DNA from 3 places in the Bradyrhizobium sp. 22 genome. Region 1 is predicted to be linked to each of the others. Evidence: predicted binding sites of a transcription regulator. Region 1 holds the regulator's gene; each other region holds the start of a gene.
The links. The regulator PhoB, encoded in region 1, activates phosphate uptake and scavenging genes when phosphate is short. The targets are predictions, from matches to a motif close to TGTCATNNANCTGTCAT.
Positions count from the first base shown of each region.

Region 2: the regulator PhoB is predicted to act here: its motif matches at 1,991-2,007, upstream of K410_RS0125675 (UDP-2,3-diacylglucosamine diphosphatase).
Region 3: the regulator PhoB is predicted to act here: its motif matches at 1,377-1,393, upstream of ugpB (sn-glycerol-3-phosphate ABC transporter substrate-binding protein UgpB).

Region 1 covers NZ_KI519400.1:1,769,488-1,772,759, forward strand. Annotated here, with positions in the region: gene K410_RS0133790 (aspartate aminotransferase family protein) at 1-558, opposite strand, end outside; gene K410_RS0133795 (GcrA family cell cycle regulator) at 1,028-1,537, shown strand; gene phoB (phosphate regulon transcriptional regulator PhoB) at 1,767-2,474, opposite strand; gene phoU (phosphate signaling complex protein PhoU) at 2,498-3,214, opposite strand; gene pstB (phosphate ABC transporter ATP-binding protein PstB) at 3,226-3,272, opposite strand, start outside.
Region 2 covers NZ_KI519400.1:58,948-62,219, reverse strand. Annotated here, with positions in the region: gene K410_RS0125685 (PAS domain S-box protein) at 1-604, opposite strand, end outside; gene thiD (bifunctional hydroxymethylpyrimidine kinase/phosphomethylpyrimidine kinase) at 938-1,738, shown strand; gene K410_RS0125675 (UDP-2,3-diacylglucosamine diphosphatase) at 2,031-2,843, shown strand; gene K410_RS0125670 (glycosyltransferase family 4 protein) at 2,857-3,272, shown strand, end outside.
Region 3 covers NZ_KI519399.1:506,249-509,520, forward strand. Annotated here, with positions in the region: gene ugpB (sn-glycerol-3-phosphate ABC transporter substrate-binding protein UgpB) at 6-1,322, opposite strand; gene K410_RS0103750 (CaiB/BaiF CoA transferase family protein) at 1,542-2,747, opposite strand; gene K410_RS0103755 (organic hydroperoxide resistance protein) at 2,933-3,272, opposite strand, start outside.

The sequences.
Region 1 (3,272 bases):
CGGCTCGATCAGGATACCGGCGGTGTCGGGGCCGATCGCCTTCTTGACGGCTTCGAGGTCGCCATGCGGCACCTGGTCGAAGCCATCCATCGGCGGACCGAACCCTTCGAGATATTTTGCCGATCCGGTCGCAGCGAGCGTCGCCAGCGTGCGGCCGTGGAAGGCGCCTTCGAACGTGATGATGCGGTAACGCTCCGGGTGCCCCTTGGAGAAGTGATGATGGCGCACCAGCTTGATCACGCCCTCCAGCGCCTCGGCGCCGGAATTGCAGAAGAACACCAGGTCGGCAAAACTCTCGTGGCACAGGCGCGCGGCGAGCTTCTCGCCGTCCGGGCTCTGGAACAGGTTCGACATGTGCCACAGCTTCGTCGCCTGCTCCTGCAACGCCTCGATCAAATGCGGGTGGCAATGGCCGAGCGCATTGACGGCGACGCCCGAGGTGAAATCGAGATAGCGATCGCCATTGGTCGCGATCAGCCAGCAGCCTTCGCCGCGCTCGAAACCGAGGTTGGCCCTGGCGAAAACGGGGAGCAAATGCGGGGCTGCGCTGTTAGTCATGACGGCCACATGATGTTGCGGACGGTGTGAGGCGTGCATTGCGCAACGCACCATCCACCGGCCCGGAAAACGAAACGTGCCGCCTTTTAAGGGCGGCACGCACAACTATCTTAGGCCTGGTGAAACGGGTGTCAATGCCGCCCGAAAGCCCCAGGAAACGGTGGTGAAACGGTGATTCCGTAGTCTTGCGGTGGCGATTTTGCGGGTTTTTCACCACGGAACATGTGGAAGCGAGTCGGCGGACTCTTGCGCGCGAGTCACGCCATATTGTAGCGTTTGGCTTGTCAGATACGACATCTCGTGCGGCAGTTCTGATCCCAAGAGTCCTCATGTACCGGCGTAAACGTTCGGGCGTCAGTTGCGCGCCCGGCGAGCCCTAAGGGATTCGAGCGGCACGGGTTTTTCGAGGCTTAGGCATTCGCCGCACGGACCGCCAGGATGGCAACCGCGCGGCGAGGGAAAGGGTGCAATGACGGTTTTGACCTGGTCCGACGATCGCGTCGAGCAGCTGAAAAAGCTCTGGGAGGCCGGATTGTCGGCCAGCCAGATCGCAGCAGAGCTCGGCAATGTGACCCGCAATGCCGTGATCGGCAAAGTGCACAGGCTCGGCCTGTCCGGCCGCGCCAAGAGCCCTTCGTCGGCCGCGCCCCGGCCGCGCAAGGCGCGTCCCGCCCAGCACATGATGCGGGTGAGCCGCCCGATCGCGCGCGGCAACACCGCGCTGGCGCAGGCCTTCGAGGTCGAGGTCGAGGCCGAACCCGTCACCTACGACAACGTGGTGCCGATGAGCCAGCGGCTGTCGCTGCTCGAATTGAACGAGGCGACCTGCCACTGGCCGGTCGGCGATCCCTCGAGCCCGGATTTCTTCTTCTGCGGCGGCAAGGCGCTGTCCGGCCTGCCCTATTGCGCCCAGCACTCGCGCGTGGCGTATCAGCCGGCGGCGGATCGCCGCCGCGCGGCACCGAAGCCGACGCGCTGAGCGAGATTTAGCTGATCGTAAAGACGGCAGCCGTCACACGACGGCGCCTCAACCAACTCGGTGTCATCCCCGCGAACGCGGGGATCCATAACCACAGGGCGCAATTGTTGCGCGAGATGGTGACTTCGAGTCTTCGCCAAACCACGTCCTATGATTATGGGTCCCGGGCTCGCGCTGCGCGCGCCCCGGGATGACGGCCGAGCTCGCCAAACCAGCTCTCGCTGGAGCTTTACGTCTGCTCCGCCTTGGCGAAGCGATCGTCCAGCGCGTAGCCGGCGCCGCGGACGGTGCGGATCGGATCCTGCTCGCGGCCGAGATTAAGCAGCTTGCGCAGGCGGCCGATATGGACGTCGACGGTGCGCTCGTCGATGTAGATGTCGCGGCCCCAGACGCTGTCGAGCAGCTGCTCGCGCGAGAACACGCGGCCGGGATGCTCCAGGAAAAACTCCAGCAGGCGATATTCGGTCGGGCCGAGATCGATCGGGCGGCCGGAGCGCGCGACGCGGCGCTTGTCGCGATCGAGCTCGATGTCGCCATAGGCCAGCACGGTCGCGAGCCGCTCCGGACTGGCGCGCCTGAGCAGGCCTTTCACGCGCGCGAGCAGCTCCGGCACAGAGAACGGCTTGACGATGTAATCGTCGGCGCCGGTCGCAAGGCCGCGCACGCGCTCGCTCTCCTCGCCGCGCGCGGTCAGCATGATGATCGGCAGCTGCTTGGTCTCGGGCCGGGTGCGGAGGCGCCGGCACAGCTCGATGCCGGAGAGGCCCGGCAGCATCCAGTCGAGCACGATCAGATCGGGAATGTGTTCCTTGAGGCGGGTGTCGGCGTCGTCGCCGCGCATCACCGTCTCGACGTCATAGCCGTCGCCTTCGAGGTTGTAACGCAGAAGCTCAGTGAGAGCTTCCTCGTCCTCAACCACCATAATGCGTGCGCCCATGTTGTCGTCGCTCCTTGAGGTCTTCAGGTATTCGGGATCGTCGTGGCGAAATTGGTCATGTCGCCCTTCGGCCGCTTGTCGGTGATCGCCTGGCCCTCGATCATGTAGAACACGGTCTCGGCGATGTTGGTGGCGTGGTCGCCGATGCGCTCGATGTTCTTGGCGCAGAACATCAAGTGGATGCAGAACGAGATGTTGCGCGGATCCTCCATCATGTAGGTCAGGAGCTCGCGGAACAGCGAGGTGCAGATCGCGTCGACCTCCTCGTCGCCCTTCCACACCGCCATCGCCGCCGGCAGATCGTGCGCGGCATAGGCATCGAGCACGCTCTTGACCTGCTGCTGCACCAGGTCGGTCATGTGCTCCAGGCCGCGGAACAGCTTGAGCGGATGGAAGTCGGTCTCCAGCGCGGCGACGCGCTTGCCCATGTTCTTGGCGAGGTCGCCGATGCGCTCGAGGTCGGTCGCAACGCGCATGGCGCCGACGATCTCGCGCAGGTCCACCGCCATCGGCTGGCGGCGGGCGATGGTGAGCACGGCGCGTTCCTCGATGCGCTTCTGCAGCGCGTCGAGATCGGCGTCGATGGCGACGACGCGCTGGCCGAGCGCGACGTCGCGGCGGATCAGCGCATCGACGGAATCGACGATCATGCGCTCGGCGATGCCGCCCATCTCGGCGACCAGGCGCGTGAGCTCCTGGAGGTCGGTGTCGAAGGCCTTTGCGGTATGTTCAGTACCCATGTTGCGTCTCCTCAGCCGAACCGGCCGGTGATGTAGTCCTGCGTCCGCCGGTCGGTCG
Region 2 (3,272 bases), 1.7 Mb from region 1:
GCATCAGCATCCTGACGTTCCGGCCCATCACCTCGTCGGCGGAATAGCCGAACAGGCGCTCGCAGGCCGGGTTGAACAGCAGGAGGCGGTCCTGCGCATCGAACAGGATGACGCCATCGACCGCGGTCTCGACGATGGCGGTGAGGCGCGTCATGCTCTCGCGCATCGCACGCTGCGCGTCGCTGATCTGCTGGAGCAGCAGCGCGGCGTCGCGGCTCTTGATTTCCTCCTCCTCGAGCGCGGCCTGGACCTGCCGCAGCTCGAACGGCGAGGGGATCGCCAGAATCTTCGGCAGCAGCGGCCAAAGCGCGCCCGCCGTGACCACGGAGGCCACCGCGGTCGCCGCCTTGACGATGCCCTCGATGCCGTAGATCGGGACCCAGAGCGTGTAGATCGACAGCACATGGGTCAGGCCGCACGCCATGATGAAGATTGCGAAGCCCCAGTAGATCCAGCCGAATTTGAGGTCGCGCCGCTTGGTGACCAGGATTGCGAGGGCAATCGGGATCGAGAAATAGGCGGCGGCGATGCAGGCGTCGGCGGCGACGTGAAGCCAGATCAGCTCGGGTTCCCACAACAGGCAGATGCCGTGCGGCGAAAGCATGGACGAGTCGAGGAGACGTTCGAAAAAGGCCCACATCGTTTCACCCCACGATTCCGTTCCGAGCGGCCTTGCGGCCCGGAACATCGGTGTCGCTGACAGGTCGACCACCCGACGTCTGCCGCATCGACGAAGCAGTTCGAGACTATACCAAGGGTTTCCGCGCGGTTGCATCCCGTACCGTTGCGGCGCCGAGGCCCTCGAGTTCGCCTGATTCGAACTGGGGGCGCCACGGCGAATCACGGGCTGCCGCCGGCGGGTGGGCGCTTGCCGGTGTTTCGCGGTCGCGCTAGGACAGGCCATGGCGGTGTCCGTATCCAGCAAAGGTGCCCGGCGATGACGACCCCGGTCGCACTCACCATCGCCGGCTCCGATTCCAGCGGCGGCGCCGGCATCCAGGCCGACCTGAAGACGTTTGCGGCGCTCGGCGTCTACGGCGCGTCCGTCATCACGGCCCTGACCGCGCAGAACACCCGCGGCGTCACCGGCATCCACGCCGTGCCGGCATCGTTCGTCGCCGAGCAGATCGATGCGGTGTTCTCCGATCTCGACATCGGCGCGGTGAAGATCGGCATGGTGGCCCAGGTCGCCAGCATCGAGGCGATCGCGGCCGCATTGTTGCGCTGGTCGCCGAGGCACGTCGTGCTCGATCCCGTGATGGTGGCGACGTCCGGGGATCGCCTGCTCGCCGCGGAGGCCGTCAATGCGCTGCGCACGAAACTGATACCGCTGGCGTCGGTGGTCACGCCCAATCTGCCGGAGGCCGCGGCGCTGCTCGACGAGCCGGTCGCGGCAAGCGAAGCGGAGATCGAAAGCCAGGGGCGGCGCCTGCTGGCGCTCGGTTGCCGTGCGGTCCTGATCAAGGGCGGGCACGGCGAGGGCGCCGAGAGCATCGATTATCTCGTCAGCGGCGAGGGAACGCTCGCGCTGGCCGCGCCGCGCGTCGCGACCCGCAACACCCATGGCACCGGCTGCTCGCTGTCCTCGGCGGTCGCGGCCGGGCTCGCCAAGGGCGAGGATCTGGCGAGCGCCGTGCGCAACGCCAAGACCTGGATCAGCGCGGCGATCGCCGCCGCCGACCGCTTCAGCGTCGGACACGGCCACGGCCCGATCCATCATTTTCACAGGTTCTACTGACGCGGGCGCGCGCGGGAGCGCCGCCGCGGCGCAGTTTGGGGGCACGCGAGCCCCCACCTCGTCATGGCCGGGCCTGTCCCGGCCATCCACGCCTTGCCACGCAGCACGACGAACGTGGTGCCCGGGACAGGCCCGGGCATGACGATCACCTTCTGCGGCGCCGTGTCGCCTGATTGTCGCATGCGACTGATATTCGCAGGGAGGGCGAGGCTAGGCGTGATTCGTATCTAGAGGTGCCTCACGGGTTCAATCGGTCATCCCCCTGTCACGGGACATTGTTACAGGCTGGCGCATGGGAAGTTACGATGTGAGTGACGAGGGCCCCGAGCGGCGCTTTCGCACGTTGTTCATCTCCGACGTTCATCTCGGAGCCCGCGGTTCTCAAGCCGATCTTCTGCTCGACTTCCTGCGCTACCACGACGCCGACACGATCTATCTGGTCGGCGACATCGTCGACGGCTGGGCGCTGAAATCGAGCTGGCACTGGCCGCAATCCCACAACGACCTCGTCCAGAAGCTTTTGCGCAAGGCGCGCAAGGGTGCCAAGGTCATCTACATCCCCGGCAATCACGACGAGTTCCTGCGCAACTATTACGGCACGCATTTCGGCGGCATCGACGTGGTCGAGAACACCGTTCACACCGGCGCCGACGGCAAGCGCTATCTCGTCATCCACGGCGACATCTTCGATCTCGTGGTGCAGAACGCGCGTTGGCTCGCCCATCTCGGCGACAAGGCCTACGACTTCGCGATCCAGATGAATCGCTTCGTCAACTTCTTCCGCCGCTTGTTCAAGGTGCCCTATTGGTCGTTGTCGCAATGGGCCAAGCAGAAGGTCAAGAACGCGGTCAATTATATCGGCGCGTTCGAGCAGGCGCTCGCCGCCGAGGCGCGGCGCTACGACGCCGACGGCGTGATCTGCGGCCACATCCACTATGCCGTGATCCGCGACGAAGGCGACATTCGCTACATGAATTGCGGTGACTGGGTCGAGAGCTGCACCGCGCTCGTCGAGCACGACGACGGTCGTTTCGAGATCATCACCTGGGCGGATCATCTGCAGAAGCCGGCGGCCGTCCCGCAGGTTGCAGCCAGAGCCGCATAACCGAGGCCGCCCGATGCGCATTTTGGTCGCGACCGACGCCTGGCACCCGCAAGTCAACGGTGTGGTTCGGACGCTGACCAAGCTGGCGGACGCAGCCGAAGGGCTTGATGTCGAAGGCTCCGGCGTTGCGTTCACGTTCCTGACGCCGCAAGCGTTCCGCACCTTCGCGATGCCGAGCTATCGCGACGTGCGGCTGGCGATGCCGCGCCCCGCGCGCATTGCCAGGCTGATCGAGGAGGCGCGCCCGGACAGCATCCACATCGCGACCGAAGGGCCAATCGGCCTGATGGTCCGCCGCTATTGCCGCCAGCGCCGGCTGCCGTTCACGACCAGCTTTCACACCCGCTTTCCCGAATATGTCCGCGCCCGCGTGCCGGTTCCGGGCTCGCTGATCTGGCGGGCGCTGCGCCGCTTCCATGCGCCCAGCCG
Region 3 (3,272 bases), on a different contig from region 1:
TCGCCTTACTTCACGGCGGTCTTTTCGAACTGCCGCAGCATGGTGTTGCCGCGCTCGACGGCCGCGTCCAACGCCTGCTTGGCAGTCTTCTTGCCGGCCAGCGCCTGCTCGATCTCTTCCGCCCAGACGTCGCGGAGCTGCACCATGTTGCCGAGACGCAGACCGCGCGAATTCTCGGTCGGCTCCTTGTTGGTCAGCTCGAGCAGCGGGGTCTCGAGATAGGGCTGGTCCTTGTAGAAGCCTTCGGCCTTGGCCTTCTCATAGGCCGCCTTGGTGATCGGCAGATAGCCCGACGATTTGTGGATGTAGACCTGGCGATCGGTATCGGAGAGGAACGTCAGGAACTTCGCCACGCCCTTGTATTCGTCCGCCGATTTGCCGCCCATGATCCAGAGCGAGGCGCCGCCGATGATCGAGTTCTGCGGCGCGCCCTTGGCGTCCGGATAATAGGGCATCGGCACCGCGGTGAAGGCGAACTTGGCCTGCGCCTTGACGTTGCCGAAGAATGCCGACGAGGTCAGGTAGAGCGGACATTCGCCCGACGTGAAGCGGCCTTCGCCGGTGTTGGTACGGCCGGCATAGTCGTAGGTCTTGTCCTTCTGGAGCTCGACCAGGTTTTCCAGATGCTTGACCTGGAGCGGACCGTTGAAGGACAGCACGGTGTCGAAGCCGTCGAGGCCGTTGGCCTTGCTGGCGAGCGGCACGTTGTGCCAAGCCGACAGCTGCTCGAGATTGACCCAGGTGACCCAGGAGTTGGAGAAGCCGCAGGTGGCGTGGCCGGCCGCCTTCAGCTTCTTGGCGGCGTCGAACACTTCGGGCCAGGTCTTCGGGATCTCGACATTCGCCTTCTTCAGCGCGTCGAGATTGACCCACATGACGGTCGACGACGAGTTGAAGGGGAAGGACAGCATCTCGCCCTTCGAGGTCGAGTAGTAGCCGGTGATGGCGGGCAGATAGGCCTTCGGATCGAACTTCTCGCCGGTCTCGGCCATCAGCTTGTAGACCGGCTTCACGGCGCCGGTCGCCGCCATCATGGTGGCGGTGCCGACCTCGAACACCTGCATGATGTGCGGCGCGTTGCCGGCGCGGAACGCGGCGATGCCGGCGTTCATCGTATCGGCGTAGTTGCCCTTGTAGGTCGGAATCACCTTGTAGTCGCTCTGGGCACCGTTGAAGTCGCTTGCGAGCTTGACGATGACGTCGTTGTTGGCGCCGGTCATCGCGTGCCACCACTGGATTTCGGTCACGGCCAGCGCCGGCGAGGCGCCGAGACCAACCGTGAGTGCAACAGCCGCCGCCGCACCAAAATGTCGAAGAGCCATCAAGAAAACCTCCCTTGCCCGTCACTAAAGAAGCGCTTGCGCTACCAGCGCCGTATGACGTTCACATGACTGTGTAAGCGGCCGAAACGAAAGCGGCAAGCGCTGGAAAAGGGAAGCCGGAAAATAGGCGAAGGCGATGCGGACAACTTCCGCCGTTCGCGGTGCACTATCGTGCCCGCGCCGCACTGCGGCATTCTTCGTTGGACCGAGGGAGTGCTTTTAGCGCTTGCGGTCGGGGCCGCAGACCGTGCCCTTCTCGACCATCGCGTCGATCTCGGCCTTGGAGTAGCCGAACTCGCCCAGCACCTCGGCCGCGTGCTGGCTGAACTTCGGCGGCAGCCGGCGCAGGCTAGGCTTGCTGCGGTCGAGCCGGATCGGCGAGGCCACGCCCTTGTACCAGTCCTTCTCGATGATATCACCGCGCGCGATCGTGTGCGGGTTGGTCAGCGCCTGGTCGATCTTCTGCACCGGCCCTGCCGGCAGGCCCGCAGCGAGCAGGCGATTGCACAGCGGCTCGGCCTCGTGCTGGCTGAACACGGCGGCGAGCTCGGCGCGCAGCGCCTCGCGGTTGGCGATGCGGTCCTTGTTGCGGGCAAAGCGCGGGTCGGTGCCGAGCTCGGGCTTGCCGATCTCCTTGGCGAGCTTTCGGAAGGTGCCGTCATTGCCGACGCCGATGAAGATGTTGTCGGTTTTGGTCGGGAAGATCGCGTAAGGCACGAGGTTCGGATGCTCGTTGCCGGTGAGCGACGGCGGCTTGCCGTGCATGAAATAATTCGCGGTGTGCGGATGCATGATGGCAAGGCCGGTCTCGTACAGCGTCGTCTCCAGGAACTGGCCCTTGCCGGAGCGCTGCCGCTCCGACAGCGCCATCAGGATGCCGATCGCGGCATAGAGCCCGGTGGTGATGTCGACCAGGGGCACGCCGATCCGCATCGGCCCGCTCTCGGGCGAGCCGGTCGCCGCGATCATGCCGGTCATGGCCTGGATGATGGCGTCGTAGCCGGGGTTGCCGCCGCGCGGGCCGTCGGCGCCGAAGCCGCAGATCCGGCAATGCACGAGGCGCGGAAATTTCCTGCTGAGGACGTCGTTGCCGATGCCCCATTTCTCCAGCGTGCCCGGCTTGAAATTCTCGATCAGGACGTCGGCGGTCTCCAGCATCTTGAGCAGCACGACGCGGCCGCCTTCGGAGGCGAGGTCGAGGCCGATCGAGCGCTTGTTGCGGTTGATGCCGACGAAATAGGCCGCGTCTTCCTCGTGGAACGGAGGGCCCCATTCGCGCACCTCGTCGCCGGCGGGCGGTTCGACCTTGATGACGTCGGCGCCGTGGTCGGCGAGGATCTGGGTGCAGTAGGGACCGCCGAGCACGCGCGTGAGATCGATGACGCGCAGTCCGCTCATGGCACCTGTGGCGGCTTCAGAACTCATGCCTTCGCTTCCCCTGTGTCGACGTTTGATCACAGGCCTAGCGAGGTTTGCAGCGAGCAGCAATGGCTCCCGGCGTAGGGCCGCATGCGCCCGCCATTGCGGCAATCCCGCGGCGTGGCAAATGCGGATTCTGGCGGAAGCGGCCGGCCCGAGGGGGATCCCGGGCCAGCCAATCCGCCGTTCGATCAGACGACCGTCAGGCGAACGTCGACGTTGCCGCGGGTGGCGTTGGAATAGGGGCACACCTGGTGGGCCTTTGCGACCAGCGCCTCGGCCTCGGCGCGGGCAAGGCCCGGCAGCGAGACCGCGAGGTCGATATCGAGGCCGAAGCCGCCTTCGGAACGCGGGCCGATGCCGACGGTCGAGGTGACGGAGGCGTCATTCGGAACCTTCGGGCCGCCTTGCGAGGCCACGAACTTCATCGCGCCGATGAAGCAGGCGGCATAGCCGGCCGCGAACAGCTGCTCGGGATTGTTGCCGGCGCCGCCGCCACCGCCGAGCTCCTTCGGCGTGGCCAGCTTGACG